3 regions of the Citrobacter koseri ATCC BAA-895 genome follow, and region 3 is predicted to be linked to each of the others. Evidence: predicted binding sites of a transcription regulator. Region 3 holds the regulator's gene; each other region holds the start of a gene.
What was found. The regulator CRP, encoded in region 3, controls carbon source genes, mostly activating them, when cyclic AMP is high. The targets are predictions, from matches to a motif close to ATGTGANNNNNNTCACAT.
Positions count from the first base shown of each region.

Region 1: a site for CRP is predicted at 2,884-2,901, ahead of adhE (bifunctional acetaldehyde-CoA/alcohol dehydrogenase). Genes of this name have one in related genera too.
Region 2: a site for CRP is predicted at 3,319-3,336, ahead of udp (uridine phosphorylase). Genes of this name have one in related genera too.

Region 1 is NC_009792.1:1,284,629-1,290,590, reverse strand. It holds gene oppA (oligopeptide ABC transporter substrate-binding protein OppA) at 1-1,227, opposite strand, end outside; gene CKO_RS05675 (YchE family NAAT transporter) at 1,999-2,646, opposite strand; gene adhE (bifunctional acetaldehyde-CoA/alcohol dehydrogenase) at 3,124-5,799, shown strand.
Region 2 is NC_009792.1:161,315-167,276, forward strand. It holds gene metE (5-methyltetrahydropteroyltriglutamate--homocysteine S-methyltransferase) at 34-2,295, shown strand; gene CKO_RS00780 (dienelactone hydrolase family protein) at 2,392-3,201, opposite strand; gene udp (uridine phosphorylase) at 3,460-4,221, shown strand; gene rmuC (DNA recombination protein RmuC) at 4,361-5,788, shown strand; gene ubiE (bifunctional demethylmenaquinone methyltransferase/2-methoxy-6-polyprenyl-1,4-benzoquinol methylase UbiE) at 5,883-5,962, shown strand, end outside.
Region 3 is NC_009792.1:4,375,247-4,381,208, reverse strand. It holds gene argD (bifunctional acetylornithine/succinyldiaminopimelate transaminase) at 1-399, shown strand, start outside; gene CKO_RS20390 (YccS/YhfK family putative transporter) at 505-2,592, opposite strand; gene crp (cAMP-activated global transcriptional regulator CRP) at 2,644-3,276, opposite strand; gene CKO_RS20375 (OsmC family protein) at 3,584-3,988, shown strand; gene CKO_RS20370 (phosphoribulokinase) at 4,138-5,007, opposite strand; gene CKO_RS20365 (YheU family protein) at 5,061-5,279, opposite strand; gene CKO_RS20360 (hydrolase) at 5,276-5,962, opposite strand, start outside.

The DNA.
Region 1 (5,962 bases), 1.6 Mb from region 3:
CTTCCAGATTGATGCGACCGCGATCGCCAGTTTTTTATGCAGATCGGAGGTGTTGTACAGCAGGTCAAACGTTAACGGCTTATCAGCGGTATAACCGGCTTCCGCCAGCAGTTTTTTCGCTTCTTCGTTACGTTTTTCCTGTGACCATGTGAACCACTCAGGCTCGACCAGTTTCGCGCCATCGGTATACGGAGGGGTGTAGCTGTAGGCTGGCAAATCGCCCTGGTTCTTCACTTTATTAACGATAATGTCGCGATCCATCGCCAGTTTCAGCGCGGTGCGAACGCGCACGTCGTTAAACGGCGCTTTCTGGTTATTAATTTCGTAATAGTAAGTGCACAGATACGGGTCAACGCGCACTTCATTTGGGATCTCTTTTTTCAGCTTCTGGAATAACTCAATCGGCATGTTGTTATAGGTCATGTCGATTTCACCGCTGCGGTAGCGGTTCACATCAGTTACTTCAGAAGAGATTGGCAGATAAGTCACCTGGTTGATAACCGTTTTATCGTTATCCCAGTACTGGGTATTACGTTCCAGAACAATCCGCTCGTTGACGACCCAGTTTTTGAGTTTATACGCGCCGTTGGTCACGATATTCGCAGGTTGGGTCCATTTCTCGCCAAATTTTTCCACAGCCGCTTTAGGAACCGGAGAAACGGACGGGTGAACCAACAGTTTGTAGAAATAAGGCACCGGTTCGCTCAGCGTCACTTCGAACGTATTATCGTCGATGGCTTTTACGCCGAGATCGGTCGCCGGTTTTTTGCCCGCAATAATGTCATCGATATTCGCGATGTGCCCGTATTGCAAATAGCTGGCATACGGTGATGCGGTATTCGGATTCGCCAGGCGCTGCCAGCTATATACAAAATCGTGCGCGGTAACAGGCGTGCCGTCTGACCATTTTGCGTTTTTACGCAGATGGAATGTCCAGACTTTAAAATCTTTATTTTCCCACTTTTCAGCGACGCCCGGTGACGGGTGGCCTTCAACGTCGCTGATCAGTAAACCTTCAAACAGGTCGCGGCTGACGTTTGACTCCGGGACACCCTCAATTTTATGTGGGTCGAGAGACTGAACTTCAGAACCATTATTGCGAACCAGCGTCTGCTTGTCAGACAGCTGAACACCCGCCGGGACATCTGCGGCCATTGCGACATTCCCGCCGATTAGCGCAGTTAAAATCCCCGCCGCCAGCAAACTTTTTTTTGTGATGTTGGACATTGTGTTTGTACTCCACTCATTATAATTACTGGTTTTCTTAACCAGCCTGTTTAATCCCGTTAGGGTCCTGTACAGCACTGGAGATTTTGCTGCTGCCAGGTCGTTTACTGCTTTGCTATCACCGACTTTATTTATTCTGACGATTCGTACGATCGCCTTACGTCGATTCCGTATCCGCCTCCCCTGTCAGAGACGGACATTTATTCTGTCTGGTGCAAGAAGCTTATTGAAAATAATTCTCATCACCGCAAAATCTTCTGCAAAATATCTGGCCGGAAAGTACCAAATGCGTTTCTTAACCGCCAATACATTTTACAGATTTGTTAACTAATTCTCTTTTACGGAAAAATTTTTGACCAGAAAGACATCTCCAAAAGAGACGTTTAAGAAAAATTATTTGCCCGGTCAATACGTTAACTACTCACCCACAGTCTGACCTCGTTCTGTTGCTGCCGTCAGGCAAAAATGCACATAAATTTAACAATTGGTTATTATTTAGCACATTCATCTGAGAGAGCGTTGAAATAACTAATAACATTTCGATAATCCTTCATCAAGCCCCAGAGTATGATGTTAAGAAAATAACAGGCGACATAACGGCAGGCGTGAGTGTTATTAGAATAATTTATAATAGAATCAATAACAAAGAGGCATAAACATTATCAGTATCTTTTATTATTTCAACGCTGAATTTCAACTTTAGTGAGAAGATTTACTGATAATGGAAAAGAAACGGAGCCTGAAGCGGCTCCGTTTTATCGGTCAGGATCGTTAATTCAGTAAACCGGGGAAAATCGCTTTAATCCCCGTAACAATGAATTCAATGCCCAATGCCATCAGCAACAAGCCCATAATACGCGTAATGACGTTGATGCCCGTTTGCCCCAATAACCGCACCAGCCAGGGCGCCATGCGGAACACTCCCCAACAACAGAACGCAAACAGAGCGATAGCCACAGAGAAGCCGATTAAATGCATAATGGTGTGGTAACGCGTTCCCCACACAATCGTCGAACTAATGGCCCCCGGCCCTGCCATTAATGGTAAGGCCAGCGGAACCACGCCAATACTTTCGCGAATGGCGGTCTCTGATTTTTCCTGTTTGTTTTGCTTATCTTCACCCAGCTTCCCGCTGATCATCGACATCGCGATCGTCACCACCAGAATCCCACCGGCAATTCTGAACGAATCGATCGAAATGCCGAAGAGTTGCAAAATGCCATCTCCGAGAAAGAGCGAAATCCACAAAATGATGGCTACCGACAGGTTTGCCGTGAGATTTGTTTTGTTGCGCGCCGCAGCCGTCTGGTAGCTGGTCATACTAATAAAGACGGGGATAATCCCCACCGGGTTTACCAGCGCAAATAACCCTATGAAAAACTTGGAATAAACAGGAAAATCAAAAAGCGTTTGGGTCACGGTTAGCTCCGAAACGTTAGCCGGATAAATGATGTCGATAAAAATGGTGAAAAACGCGCTGAAGATACGCCTTTTGTCAGCATATTTCACCTCCTGACTGCTTGAAATTACGACTATTTCTCGGTGTTATAAATATGTGTAGATTATGCTAACTTCACCTCTATTCATCACCACTATTTATTAACACTTGGCGGAAATGGCTCAAATGGGCTGCTGAAAGGTGTCAGCTTTGCTTAAATTTGATCTGGATCACGCAATTACTACTCAGAAGTGAGTAACCTTGCTTACGCCACCTGGAGGTAACGCGTTAGAGTTAGATAACGCTATCGCTTAAGCTCTTTTAGTAAATCAGAGCGAAATGGACGTTAAGTAACCGTTTGATTTTCAGACTGTTATACAAACTTTCGTCAATCTGTCTATACTCTCGTATCGAGCAGATGATTTACTAAAAAAGTTTAACATTATCAGGAGAGCATTATGGCTGTTACTAATGTCGCTGAACTTAACGCACTCGTAGAGCGTGTGAAAAAAGCCCAGCGTGAATATGCCAGTTTCACTCAAGAACAGGTTGACAAAATCTTCCGCGCCGCCGCTCTGGCTGCCGCAGATGCTCGAATTCCCCTCGCTAAGATGGCCGTTGCCGAATCCGGCATGGGTATCATCGAAGATAAAGTGATTAAAAACCACTTCGCCTCCGAATACATCTATAACGCCTATAAAGATGAAAAAACCTGTGGTGTGCTGTCTGAAGACGACACCTTCGGGACTATCACCATTGCTGAACCGATTGGTATCATCTGCGGTATCGTACCGACCACTAACCCGACGTCTACTGCGATCTTTAAGTCTCTGATTAGCCTGAAGACGCGTAACGCAATCATCTTCTCTCCTCATCCGCGTGCCAAAGATGCAACGAACAAAGCGGCTGACATCGTTTTGCAGGCGGCTATCGCTGCGGGCGCGCCGAAAGACCTGATTGGCTGGATCGATCAACCTTCCGTTGAACTGTCTAACGCGCTGATGCACCACCCTGATATCAACCTGATCCTGGCGACAGGCGGTCCGGGCATGGTTAAAGCTGCATACAGCTCTGGTAAACCGGCTATCGGCGTTGGTGCAGGTAACACGCCGGTTGTTATCGACGAAACAGCAGATATCAAACGTGCGGTGGCTTCCGTACTGATGTCCAAAACTTTCGATAACGGCGTAATCTGTGCATCTGAACAGTCCGTTGTTGTTGTTGACTCCGTTTATGACGCAGTTCGCGAACGTTTCGCCAGCCACGGCGGCTACCTGCTGCAAGGCAAAGAGCTGAAAGCCGTTCAGGACGTTATCCTGAAAAATGGCGCGCTGAACGCGGCTATCGTTGGTCAACCGGCATATGAAATTGCTGAACTGGCAGGCTTCACCGTACCAGAAACCACTAAGATTCTGATCGGCGAAGTAACGGCTGTTGATGACAGCGAACCGTTCGCTCACGAAAAGCTGTCTCCGACGCTGGCAATGTATCGCGCTAAAGACTTCGAAGACGCTGTTGATAAAGCAGAAAAACTGGTTGCAATGGGCGGTATCGGTCATACCTCCTGTCTGTACACCGACCAGGACAACCAGCCAGAACGCGTTGCTTACTTCGGTCAGATGATGAAAACCGCGCGTATCCTGATTAACACCCCGGCTTCTCAGGGTGGTATCGGCGACCTGTATAACTTCAAACTCGCACCTTCCCTGACTCTGGGTTGTGGTTCCTGGGGTGGTAACTCCATCTCTGAAAACGTTGGTCCGAAACACCTGATCAACAAGAAAACCGTTGCTAAGCGAGCTGAAAACATGTTGTGGCACAAACTTCCGAAATCTATCTACTTCCGCCGTGGCTCTCTGCCAATCGCGCTGGATGAAGTGATTACTGATGGCCACAAACGTGCGCTCATCGTGACCGACCGTTTCCTGTTCAACAATGGCTATGCTGACCAGATCACCTCCGTGCTGAAAGCGGCTGGCGTTGAAACTGAAGTCTTCTTTGAAGTTGAAGCTGACCCGACGCTGACTATCGTTCGTAAAGGCGCAGAGCTGGCGAACTCCTTCAAACCAGACGTGATCATCGCGCTGGGCGGCGGCTCCCCGATGGATGCGGCGAAAATCATGTGGGTCATGTACGAACATCCTGAAACCCACTTCGAAGAACTGGCGCTGCGCTTTATGGACATCCGTAAACGTATCTACAAGTTCCCGAAAATGGGCGTGAAAGCGAAAATGGTCGCAATCACTACCACTTCCGGTACCGGTTCTGAAGTAACGCCGTTTGCTGTTGTGACCGACGATGCGACCGGTCAGAAATATCCGCTGGCAGACTATGCGCTGACGCCGGATATGGCGATTGTCGATGCGAACCTGGTTATGGACATGCCGAAGTCTCTGTGTGCGTTCGGTGGTCTGGATGCGGTCACTCACGCTCTGGAAGCCTACGTTTCCGTACTGGCATCTGAGTTCTCTGACGGTCAGGCTTTGCAGGCACTGAAACTGCTGAAAGAAAACCTGCCAGCGTCCTACCACGAAGGGTCTAAAAACCCGGTAGCGCGTGAACGCGTTCACAGTGCAGCGACTATCGCCGGTATCGCGTTTGCGAACGCCTTCCTGGGTGTGTGCCACTCTATGGCGCATAAACTGGGTTCTCAGTTCCACATTCCGCACGGTCTGGCAAACGCCCTGCTGATTTGTAACGTTATCCGTTACAACGCGAACGACAACCCGACCAAGCAGACTGCGTTCAGCCAGTATGACCGTCCGCAGGCTCGCCGTCGCTATGCAGAAATCGCCGACCATCTGGGTCTGAGCGCACCGGGCGACCGTACTGCCGCTAAGATCGAGAAACTGCTGGCATGGCTGGAAAGCGTGAAAGCGGAGCTGGGTATTCCTAAGTCTATCCGTGAAGCTGGCGTGCAGGAAGCTGACTTCCTGGCTCATGTAGACAAGCTGTCTGAAGATGCATTCGATGACCAGTGCACCGGCGCTAACCCGCGTTACCCGCTGATCTCCGAGCTGAAACAGATTCTGCTGGATACCTACTACGGCCGTGAATTCACTGAAGGTGAAGTTGCTGCGAAGAAAGAAGCTGCCGCACCGAAAGCTGACAAGAAAGCGAAGAAATCTGCTTAATTCGTTAGCCCAGGCGACATTCTGAAAAAGCCCCCGTTTTCGGGGGCTTTTTTTTGCCTGATGGCGGCGCAAGCGCCTTATCAGGCCTACAGGTTCTGCGTAATGTTGTAGGGGTCGCCGGATGGCGACACAAGCGCCTTATCCGGCCTACAGAACGCGTGCA
Region 2 (5,962 bases), 510 kb from region 3:
ATTCAGATTCAATGAAATAAGAGAGGAATAAACATGACAATCCGCAATCACACCCTCGGTTTTCCTCGCGTTGGCCTGCGTCGTGAGCTAAAAAAAGCGCAAGAGAGCTACTGGGCGGGCAACGCCACCCGTGAAGACCTGCTGGCAACTGGACGTGAACTGCGTGCGCGCCACTGGGATCAACAAAAGCAGGCGGGCATCGACCTGCTGCCGGTGGGCGATTTCGCCTGGTACGACCATGTTCTGACCACCAGCCTGTTGCTGGGCAATGTACCGGCTCGTCATCAGAACAGCGACGGCTCGGTGGATATCGACACTCTGTTCCGCATTGGCCGCGGTCGCGCGCCGACCGGTGAACCGGCTGCGGCGGCGGAAATGACCAAATGGTTTAACACCAACTATCACTACATGGTGCCGGAGTTTGTGAAGGGCCAGCAGTTTAAACTGACCTGGACTCAGCTTCTGGATGAAGTGGACGAAGCGCTGGCGCTGGGTCACAAGGTGAAACCGGTACTGCTGGGGCCGGTAACCTACCTGTGGCTGGGTAAAGTGAAGGGGGAGTCGTTCGACCGTCTGAGCCTGCTGAACGACATTCTGCCGGTCTACAAACAGGTACTGACCGAGCTGGCGAAACGCGGCGTTGAATGGGTACAGATTGATGAACCTGCGCTGGTGCTGGAACTGCCGCAGGAATGGCTGGATGCTTACAAGCCTGCGTATGATGCGCTGCAAGGCCAGGTGAAGCTGCTGCTGACGACCTATTTTGAAGGCGTCACGCCGAATCTGGATACCATCGCCGCGCTGCCGGTACAGGGTCTGCACGTTGATCTGGTACACGGTAAAGATGACGTTGCCGAACTGCACAAGCGTTTGCCGTCTGACTGGCTGCTGTCTGCGGGGCTGGTTAACGGTCGCAACGTCTGGCGCGCCGATCTTACGGAAAAATATGCGCAAATTAAGGACATTGTCGGCAAACGCGACCTGTGGGTGGCCTCGTCCTGCTCTCTGCTGCACAGCCCGATCGACCTGAGCGTCGAAACCCGTCTGGATGCGGAAGTGAAGAGCTGGTTTGCTTTCGCGCTGCAAAAATGCGGTGAGCTGGCGCTGCTGCGCGATGCGCTGAACAGCGGCGACACGGCAAAACTTGAAGCGTGGAGCGCGCCGATTCAGGCTCGTCGCCACTCCACCCGCGTGCACAACGCGGCGGTGGAGAAACGTCTGGCGGCGATTACCGCCCAGGACAGCCAGCGTGCCAGCCCTTATGCCGCACGTGCCCAGGCGCAGCGTAACCGTTTTAACCTGCCGTCATGGCCGACCACCACGATCGGCTCATTCCCGCAGACGACGGAAATCCGCGGCCTGCGTCTGGACTTCAAAAAGGGCAACCTTGATGCGAATCACTACCGTACCGGCATCGCTGAACACATCAAACAGGCGATCGTTGAGCAGGAGCGTTTAGGTTTAGACGTACTGGTACACGGTGAAGCCGAGCGTAACGACATGGTGGAGTACTTCGGTGAGCATCTGGATGGTTTTGTTTTCACCCAGAATGGCTGGGTGCAGAGCTATGGCTCTCGCTGCGTGAAACCGCCGGTCGTCATTGGCGATGTCAGCCGCCCGGAACCGATCACCGTGGAGTGGGCGAAATACGCGCAGTCCCTGACTGATAAACCGGTGAAAGGGATGCTGACCGGCCCGGTGACGATCCTCTGCTGGTCATTCCCGCGTGAAGATGTGAGCCGTGAAACCATCGCTAAACAGATTGCGCTGGCGCTGCGTGATGAGGTTGCCGATCTGGAAGCGGCGGGAATCGGCATCATTCAGATTGATGAACCGGCACTGCGTGAAGGGTTGCCGCTGCGTCGCAGCGACTGGGATGCTTACTTGCAATGGGGTGTGGAAGCCTTCCGTATCAACGCTGCGGTGGCGAAGGATGATACCCAGATCCATACCCACATGTGTTACTGCGAGTTCAATGACATCATGGATTCTATCGCGGCGCTGGATGCGGACGTGATTACCATTGAAACGTCGCGCTCTGATATGGAGCTGCTGGAGTCGTTCGAAGAATTTGAATACCCGAACGAAATCGGGCCGGGCGTCTACGACATTCACTCGCCGAACGTACCGAGCGTCGAGTGGATTGAAGCCCTGCTGAATAAAGCCGCTCAGCGTATTCCGGCGGAACGTCTGTGGGTGAACCCGGACTGCGGCCTGAAAACCCGCGGCTGGCCGGAAACCCGCGCCGCGCTGGCGAACATGGTTAAAGCTGCGCAGAATCTGCGTCAGGCATAATTCGCTGCTCGGGAAGTGCTAGCGCTTACCCGGGTTACAGGAAATCGCAACTGTTGTAGGCCCGGTAAGGCGTAGCCGCCACCGGGCAATTAACGTTTATTTCTTCCCGCCGTACTGCGCAAACCACTCAAGCATTCTTTGCCAGCCATCTTTCGCCGACTCTTCGTGATAGCTCGGACGATAATCCGCATTAAAAGCATGCCCTGCATCCGGGTAAACGACGATCTCCGCTTTGGCGTTTGCTGCGCGCAGCGCCTGCCGCATGGTTTCGACGGTATCCACGGGAATGCCAGTGTCCTGCCCGCCATACAGCCCCAGAACCGGCGCGTTCAGATCGGTCGCGATATCCACCGGGTGTCTGGGCGAGTTCAGGGTTTTGTCCCCGACCAGCTTTCCATACCATGCTACCGCGGCTTTTAACTGTGGATTGTGTGCTGCATACAGCCAGGTAATGCGCCCGCCCCAGCAAAAGCCGGTTATCATCAGACGATGTACATCGCCGCCGTTGCGGGAGGCCCAACTGGCGACGTGGTCCAGATCCGCCAGTACCTGAGAGTCCGGTACTTTGGCCACCAGACCGCTTAACAGCGTTGGGATATCGGCAAAATCATTCGGATCGCCTTCGCGGAAATAGAGTTCTGGTGCGATAGCCAGATACCCTTCCAGCGCCAGGCGGCGGCAAACGTCGCGAATATGTTCATGAACGCCAAAGATCTCCTGCACCACAATGACAACGGGTAACGCGCCATCGTTCACTTTTGGCCGCGCGTGCCAGGCGGGCATCTCATCACCCTGAGTAGGAATAGATGTTACGCCTGCGATAATGGCGTCATCAGGGGTGTGAACCGTTGTGGTAGCAAGGGGGGAAGCAGCAGGTGCAAAGCCAGATTGTTGTATCGTTGTCATGGTATTCTCCGTACCCTTAAGGAAATAGCGCAATGTTAAATATAGACAGCATGCAACAAATCACATTGCCTGAAACAGGCTATCTTTTGTGCAATGGTGCGCGGTATTGATATGTTTATGTGATGTAAATCACTATTTTATGGTAATTCAATGCAATTTATTTACTTCATGGTGATGAGCGTCACGAAACTATTTTTAGCTCTTCGGTAAAGTGTCTTTTTGCTTCTTCTGACAAACCCGATTCACAGAGGAGTTTTTATGTCCAAGTCTGATGTTTTTCATCTCGGCCTCACCAAAAATGATTTACAAGGGGCTACGCTGGCTATCGTCCCTGGCGACCCGGAGCGTGTGGAAAAGATCGCCGCGCTGATGGAAAAGCCGGTTAAGCTGGCATCTCATCGCGAATTCACCACCTGGCGTGCTGAGCTGGATGGTAAAGCTATCATCGTCTGCTCTACCGGTATTGGCGGCCCGTCCACCTCTATTGCGGTAGAGGAACTGGCGCAACTGGGTATTCGTACTTTCCTGCGTATCGGCACCACTGGCGCTATTCAGCCGCATATCAACGTGGGCGATGTGCTGGTCACAACCGCGTCTGTACGTCTGGACGGAGCGAGCCTGCACTTTGCGCCGATGGAGTTCCCGGCCGTCGCCGATTTTGAATGTACGACTGCGCTGGTTGAAGCGGCGAAATCCGTGGGCGCGACCACTCACGTTGGCGTTACCGCCTCTTCTGACACCTTCTATCCGGGTCAGGAACGTTACGACACCTTCTCTGGCCGCGTCGTTCGTCGTTTCAAAGGTTCTATGGAAGAGTGGCAATCGATGGGCGTCATGAACTACGAAATGGAATCCGCCACGCTGCTGACCATGTGCGCAAGCCAGGGTCTGCGTGCCGGTATGGTGGCGGGCGTTATCGTTAACCGCACTCAGCAAGAGATCCCGAATGCGGAAACGATGAAACAGACCGAAAGCCATGCGGTGAAAATTGTCGTGGAAGCAGCGCGTCGTCTGCTGTAATTCTTCCCTTCCCCACGAAAGGCCGACGCGTTCGGCCTTTTCTTTTTGCGTAGCGCCTCGCAGGAAAACCCTTTCAAACTGGACGTTTATACAGCACAATTCTATTTTGTGCGGGTAATTCCTTGATGCAGGGGGCGTGGTGGATATCACAATCATTTTGTATGCCGTGTTGGCGCTGGCGGGTGTGGGGGTAGGCTGGCTGATCGCCAGTTATCAACAGGCGCAGCATAAGGCCGAACAGCTGGCGGAACGTGAAGAGATTGTGGCGTCGCTCAGCGCTGCAAGACAGCAGGTTGCGCTAAGCGAACACTGGCGCGAGGAGTGTGAACTGCTCAATAACGAACTGCGCAATCTGCGGGACATCAACACCTCGCTGGAAGCGGATCTGCGTGAAGTCACCACGCGGCTGGAGGCCACTCAGCTGCATGCGGAAGATAAAATCCGCCAGATGATCAACAGCGAACAGCGCTTAAGCGAGCAGTTTGAGAACCTTGCCAACCGCATCTTCGAGCAGAGCAACCGCCGGGTTGATGAGCAAAACCGCCAGAGTCTGAATAGCCTGTTAACGCCGCTTCGCGAACAGCTGGATGGCTTCCGTCGCCAGGTGCAGGACAGCTTTGGTCAGGAGGCGCGTGAACGCCACACCCTGGCGCATGAGATCCGCAATCTACAACAGCTGAATGCGCAAATGACGCAGGAAGCGGTGAACCTGACGCGCGCGTTGAAAGGCGATAATAAAACCCAGGGTAACTGGGGAGAAGTAGTGCTGACGCGCGTACTTGAAGCCTCGGGTCTGCGTGAAGGTTATGAGTATGAAACCCAGGTGAGTATTGAAAATGACGCCCGCTCGCGTATGCAGCCGGATGTCATTGTGCGTCTGCCGCAAGGGAAGGATGTCGTCATCGACGCCAAAATGACGCTGGTTGCCTATGAGCGCTATTTTAACGCTGAAGATGAGTACACGCGCGAAAGCGCGTTGCAGGAGCACATCGCGTCAGTACGTAACCATATTCGCTTGCTGGGGCGCAAGGATTACCAGCAGTTGCCGGGGTTACGCACGCTCGACTATGTGCTGATGTTCATTCCTGTCGAGCCTGCGTTTTTACTGGCGCTGGACAGACAGCCCGAACTGATTACCGAAGCGCTTAAAAATAATATTATGCTGGTCAGCCCGACGACGTTGCTGGTGGCGTTGCGTACGATTGCCAACTTATGGCGCTATGAGCATCAAAGCCGTAACGCGCAGCACATCGCAGACAGAGCCAGCAAACTCTACGACAAGATGCGCTTATTTATCGATGACATGTCGTCCATCGGCCAGAGTCTGGACAAAGCGCAGGACAACTACCGGCAAGCCATGAAAAAACTCTCCTCAGGGCGTGGAAATGTGCTGGCGCAGGCGGAGGCTTTTCGTGAACTGGGGGTAGAAATCAAACGCGAGATAAATCCAGATCTGGTTGAACGTGCGACCTCGCAGGATGAAGAGTATCGTTTACGCGCGGTTCCTGAAGATCAACAGGATACGCCTTGTGCTGATGATGAGCGGGTAAATCAGCAATCGCACTAGTTCCTTCGGGGTAGCGGAGCCCGGTTGAAGGGTAGGGCAAATTGGCCCAATCTGTTACACTTCTCGAACATTTTATTGATGAGCAGGCACTGAGATGGTGGAAGATTCACAAGAAACGACGCACTTTGGCTTTCAGACCGTCGCTAAAGAGCAGAAAGCTGACATGGTGGCCCA
Region 3 (5,962 bases):
TCCGCGTTCCACGTTGGGTCGCACGGTTCCACCTACGGCGGCAACCCGTTGGCCTGCGCTGTTGCCGGGGCCGCGTTCGATATCATCAATACGTCTGACGTGCTGAGCGGTGTTCAGACTAAACGCGAGCGGTTTGTTCAGCATTTGCAGAAGATTGACGAGCAGTATGACATTTTCAGCGATATTCGCGGCATGGGGCTGTTGATTGGCGCGGAACTGAAGCCGCAGTACAAAGGTCGGGCGCGGGATTTCCTTTACGCTGGCGCGCATGAAGGCGTTATGGTGCTGAATGCCGGGCCGGATGTCATGCGCTTTGCCCCGTCGCTGGTGGTGGAAGAGGCGGATATTGACGAAGGGATGCAGCGTTTTGCGCAGGCGGTGGCGAAAGTGGCTGGCTGATTGCCGGATGGCGCTACGCTTATCCGGCCTACAAATCGCGTTTTCCCTGTAGGCCGGATAAGGCGCTTGCGCCGCCATCCGGCAAACAACAAACAGCAAACAACGTCAACCCTTCATATCCCGTAACCGGCGACTAAGCCAGATGCCGTGATGCGGGCGCTGGCGCCATGCCACTGACGAAATGGTGTGCATGGTATTCAGGTGCCCCAGCACGCGTTGCAGATGCTGTTCCAGCGTGCTGAGCGGCCCGTGGGAGAGCATCTCCGATGACTCCAGAATATTCACATCCCCGGAACCGCCCGGCGCGTCATACTCCAGCCGCTGCTGACAGCGCTGGAGCGCAATTTCGCAGGATTCCAGATAGCGCTGCGCCAGATCCGGCGTCAGCATCGTATGCTCGCGCGCCAGCGTGGTCATGGCGTTGACGTGCTCAACGATAAACTGGCTGTGCGTTACCCACAGTTTCATATCTTCCAGATAGTGCGTGTTAAACCCCGGTTCCTGCATCGCCTGATTCAGCGAGTTAAACAGCGTATTGTGCGCCTGGTTCACCCGCATTCGCTGGTACGCCAGCGGCGTTGGCTGCGGGTCGTTGCTGAGGATCAGCCGAATGGCCTCCTGGTCCGCTTCCAGCGCGTCGTGGGCATTCTTACGCAAAAGGCCGCTTTGCCACTGCGGCCAGAGCCAGACCATCCCGCCAAAAGCAATCAGGCAGCCAATGACCGTATCAATAAATCGCGGCACGATGAACTGTTCGCCGTTGAGCGTCAGCAGTTGCAGGGTATAGACCGCCGTCACCGTAAAGCCAACCGTCGCCCAGCCGTAGTTTTTGCGAATGGTCAGATAGCTCACCAGCGTAATGATCAGCATTAATGCCAGCGTGTAGCCTTCAGGAATGCGAAAGTGCAACGTGACGCCCGCCACCACCAGACCGGCCAGCGTACCCGCTGAACGGTGCAGAATGCGTACGCGCGTCGCGCCGTAGCCGTTTTGCGTGACGAACAGGATGGTCATCAGAATCCAGTACGGCTTGGGCAGATGTAAGGCGCTGCCCATCAGACTGGCGATACTTAACATGACGCTGATTCGCCCGGCGTTGCGCAGCGCGGGCGATTTAAACGATAAATAGCTTTTCAGCGCGGGCAGCAGCGGCAGGCGACGCTGTTTATCAGCCATCAGGTCGCGTGCGTACAGCGGACGCTGAGTGCGTAATACGCGGGCAATACGGCTAAAGTGCCAGTAGCAAAACTGCCCGACAGGGTTTTCCGGGTGCTGATTGGCGATTTTTTCCAGCGCGCCAGTCTGCTTCTCCATCGAAAAACGGCTGGGCAGACGGTGATACAGGATGTCATCCGCGATGATGCGCAGGCGGGCAGCGACGGTTTGCGCATTCCAGCGAATAACCTGTTCCGCGTGGCTGCGCTCCACCAGCTTCTGAACCTCCTCCGGCTGATGCAAACTAACGGAGATATGCTCCTGTAAGTCCAGCGCTTCCTGGAAGGCGCGCAGCAGGCGCTTGTAGTCATTATTGTGCTGGGCCGACAGCATGTGCATCTGCTGGTAACACTGGGTAATGAGATCTACCGCTTTCTGCTGGCGCACCAGCAGAGGCGGCAGCGCTTTTTCTGGATCGATATGCTGCGTGAGCAGGCTGTATTTGGCCTCGCAATAGTCGGCCAGCTCGCGATACAGCAGGCTGAGCGACTCGCGCAGCGGCTGTTCGCGCCACAGCCAGAACCAGAACCAGTTAAACAGCCCATACCATAGCGTGCCGAGCGCATAGATGAGCAGCGGCTCCCAGACCGGCATGTTCCCCGCCAGGCTTAGCGTGAAAATGGCGGCAATCAGTGAAGCGGGCAGCAGCCTTGCATGCAGCGGGCTGATTTCTGCCGTGACGCCGAGCAGCAGCGTCAGCCCGGTGAGGATCAGCGGCAGGGGGATGTCGCGCGCCAGCAGCAGTTGTGTAATCAGGCTGCATCCGGCAAACAGCGATCCGCCGATGATTAAGCGTTTGAAAAAGCGTTTATGCGGGGTATCAAGACCGGCAATATTGCAGCAGGCGGGAACGAGCGAGAACAGCAGTCCCAGGTGCAACTGGCCGATGATCAGGCCGATAGCCACAGGCAGGCACAGCACCAGCGTTTGCCGTAGTGCGTAGTTGATCTCAGGATGGTAAATCAGTCTTCGCCACATCGGTGCAAACAAAAATGGCGCATTACCCGGTAATGCGCCATTCCGACGGGATTAACGTGTGCCGTAGACGACGATGGTCTTACCGTGAGCGGAGATCAGATTCTGATCTTCGAGCATTTTCAGAATACGCCCCACGGTTTCACGGGAGCAGCCAACGATCTGGCCGATCTCCTGACGGGTGATTTTGATCTGCATGCCATCCGGGTGAGTCATCGCGTCAGGTTGTTTCGCCAGGTTCAGCAGGGTCTGAGCGATACGGCCCGTTACGTCGAGGAAGGCGAGGTTACCGACTTTCTCAGATGTCACTTGCAGACGGCGAGCCATCTGGGAAGACAGGCGCATCAGAATATCCGGGTTTACCTGGATCAACTGACGGAATTTCTTGTAAGAAATTTCAGCGACTTCACAGGCCGTTTTGGCACGTACCCAGGCACTGCGTTCCTGACCTTCTTCAAACAGGCCCAGTTCGCCAATAAAATCGCCCTGATTCAGATAAGAAAGGATCATTTCTTTCCCTTCTTCATCTTTGATCAACACTGCCACTGAGCCTTTAACGATGTAGTACAACGTTTCCGCTTTTTCACCCTGGTGAATCAGCGTGCTCTTCGATGGGTACTTATGAATGTGGCAATGAGACAAGAACCATTCGAGAGTCGGGTCTGTTTGCGGTTTGCCAAGCACCATGCGCGGTTATCCTCTGTTATAAGCTGTCTCCAGAGCCAGAACACGACACTGCCTCTGGGTTTGCAAAAATAGGTTTCCCGAATTCCTGGGAAGGGGGCTGTCGAAAATGTACTGCAGCCTGAATGTGATGTCCTCTGCATACATGCAGTACGTCAATGTATTACTGTAGCATCCCGACTGTTTTAGCATAGCTTTCGCCGTGTGTCTCCTGGTGTCTCGCTTCAGCATGACGCAGGTCGCCTTCCGTTGCGAGATTTGTTATGTGCGCGTAATCTGTCAGGAAAATTGACACATTGGAGTTCCGAATATGCAAGCGCGTGTAAAGTGGGTTGAAGGGTTAACCTTTCTGGGAGAGTCTGCCTCCGGCCACCAGGTTTTAATGGATGGCAACTCCGGTGATAAAGCGCCAAGCCCGATGGAAATGGTGCTGATGGCCGCAGGCGGTTGTAGCGCAATCGACGTGGTTTCTATTTTGCAGAAAGGGCGTCAGGATGTGACGAATTGCGAAGTGAAGCTGACGTCCGAACGTCGTGAAGAAGCGCCGCGCCTGTTTACGCATATCAATCTGCATTTCATTGTGACCGGCAATGACCTGAAAGACGCGGCGGTTGCGCGGGCGGTCGATCTTTCGGCTGAGAAGTATTGCTCAGTGGCGCTGATGCTAGAAAAAGCGGTGAATATTACCCATTCGTATGAAGTGATTGCGGCGTGATGCCGGTTGCCTGATGGCGCTTCGCTTATCAGGCCTACGAATTCGCACCCTGTAGGCCGGATAAGGCGCCAGCCGCCATCCGGCATATATCAAACGCACCCTGTAGGCCGGATAAGGCGTCAGCCGCCATCCGGCAAACATCGAACAGATTATTCGATCTTCTTCCCTTCCATCAGTCGCTGAACCAGCGGCAACATGATCAGCTCCATCGCCAGCCCCATTTTGCCGCCCGGCACCACGAGCGTATTGATATGGGAAATAAACGACCCCTGCAACATCGCCAGCAGCCACGGGAAATCAATCCCTTCCAGATTTCTGAAATGAATGACCACAAAACTTTCGTCCAGCGAAGGAATGCCTTTCGCGGCGAAGGGATTGGAAGTGTCAACGGTGGGCACGCGCTGGAAGTTAATGTGGGTGCGGGAAAACTGCGGCGTAATGAAATTAATGTAGTCATCCATTGAGCGGACAACGGAATCCATCACCGCCTCGCGGGAGTGGCCGCGCTCGCTGGTATCGCGAATCAGTTTTTGAATCCACTCCAGGTTGACGATCGGCACCACGCCGACCAGCAGATCGACATGACGCGCGACATCATGCTGCGGCGTTACCACGCCGCCGTGCAGCCCTTCGTAAAACAGCACATCGGTGGGTTCCGGCAGCGGCTGCCACGGGGTAAACGTCCCTGGCACCTGATTCCACGGCACGGCCTCATCGTAGGTATGAAGATACTTACGCGCCTGGCCTTTGCCCGTCTGTCCGTATTCAATAAAGGTTTGTTCCAGCAGGCTGAAGTCGTTGGCTTCAGGGCCGAAATAGCTGATATGCCGCCCGGCGTCGCGCGCTTTGCGGATCGCCATGTCCATTTCGGGGCGTGTGTAACGATGAAAACTGTCGCCTTCCACCTCGGCTGCGCGCAGATTTAACTGCGCGAAAATTTTTCGAAACGCGAGGCTGGTGGTCGTGGTCCCCGCGCCGCTGGACCCTGTTACCGCAATCACCGGATGTTTGGCAGACATAACAACTCCATGAATCAACAAAAGTTTTAGTATAGTCGGCCGTCAGCGGCGGATTATTCGCGAAACTGTTCACGCGGCATAATGTTGACCGTCTCGTGCAGTTCAGACCACACCAGAACAGCTTCTCCGCACTGTAGCTGTCGTTTGACGTCGGCGACCTTTTGCTCAAGCGAACGTTCATGTTCACCATAATCGGTGCCTTCACGCAACACAAAGCTTTCGATCAAATTGTCCAGCGTCTCAGAAGACAGCTCTTGCCAGGGGATCATCATGATGACGCCTCCAGATACGTTGTCAGCCAGTCGGGAATCCGCGACTCCAGCCACATTTCCGGGCGACGCAGCGTCCCGCCGATAAATCCAACATGCCCGCCATGCTCGGTGAGCTGATACTCCACCAGCGGCGGCAGATTTTCCGGTTTCGGGATCACATGATGATCCATAAACGGATCGTCTTTCGCGTGGATGATGAGCGTCGGTTTGGCGATCTGGTTGAGCATCGGCATGGCGCTACATTGACGATAATAGTCTATCGCGTCGGCAAAGCCGTGAATTTTCGCGGTGATCAGATCGTCAAATTCACGGAGCCGGCGCACGGATTTGAGCTGCGCCAGATTAATCGGCAGTGTGCCGGGGTATGCCGCCAGCTTGCGCGCGGCGTTGGCCTTCAGCAGATTGAGCAGATAGCGCTGATAAACGCGGGAAAACCCTTTTTCCATATGATAGCTGCACGCTTCCAGCACAAAGGGAGCGGAAACGATGACCGCCGCGTCAATTGGGATCTCGCGGCCTTCTTTCGCCAGCAGACACGCCAGCATATTTCCGCCGAGCGAATAGCCGACGGCGGCGGTGGGGACGGCGCCAAACTCACGCTGTAGCCAGTGTAAAAACCAGGTGCCGTCTTCCGTTTCGCCGGAGTGATAAATGCGGTTCAGCCGGTTCGGTTCGCCGCTACA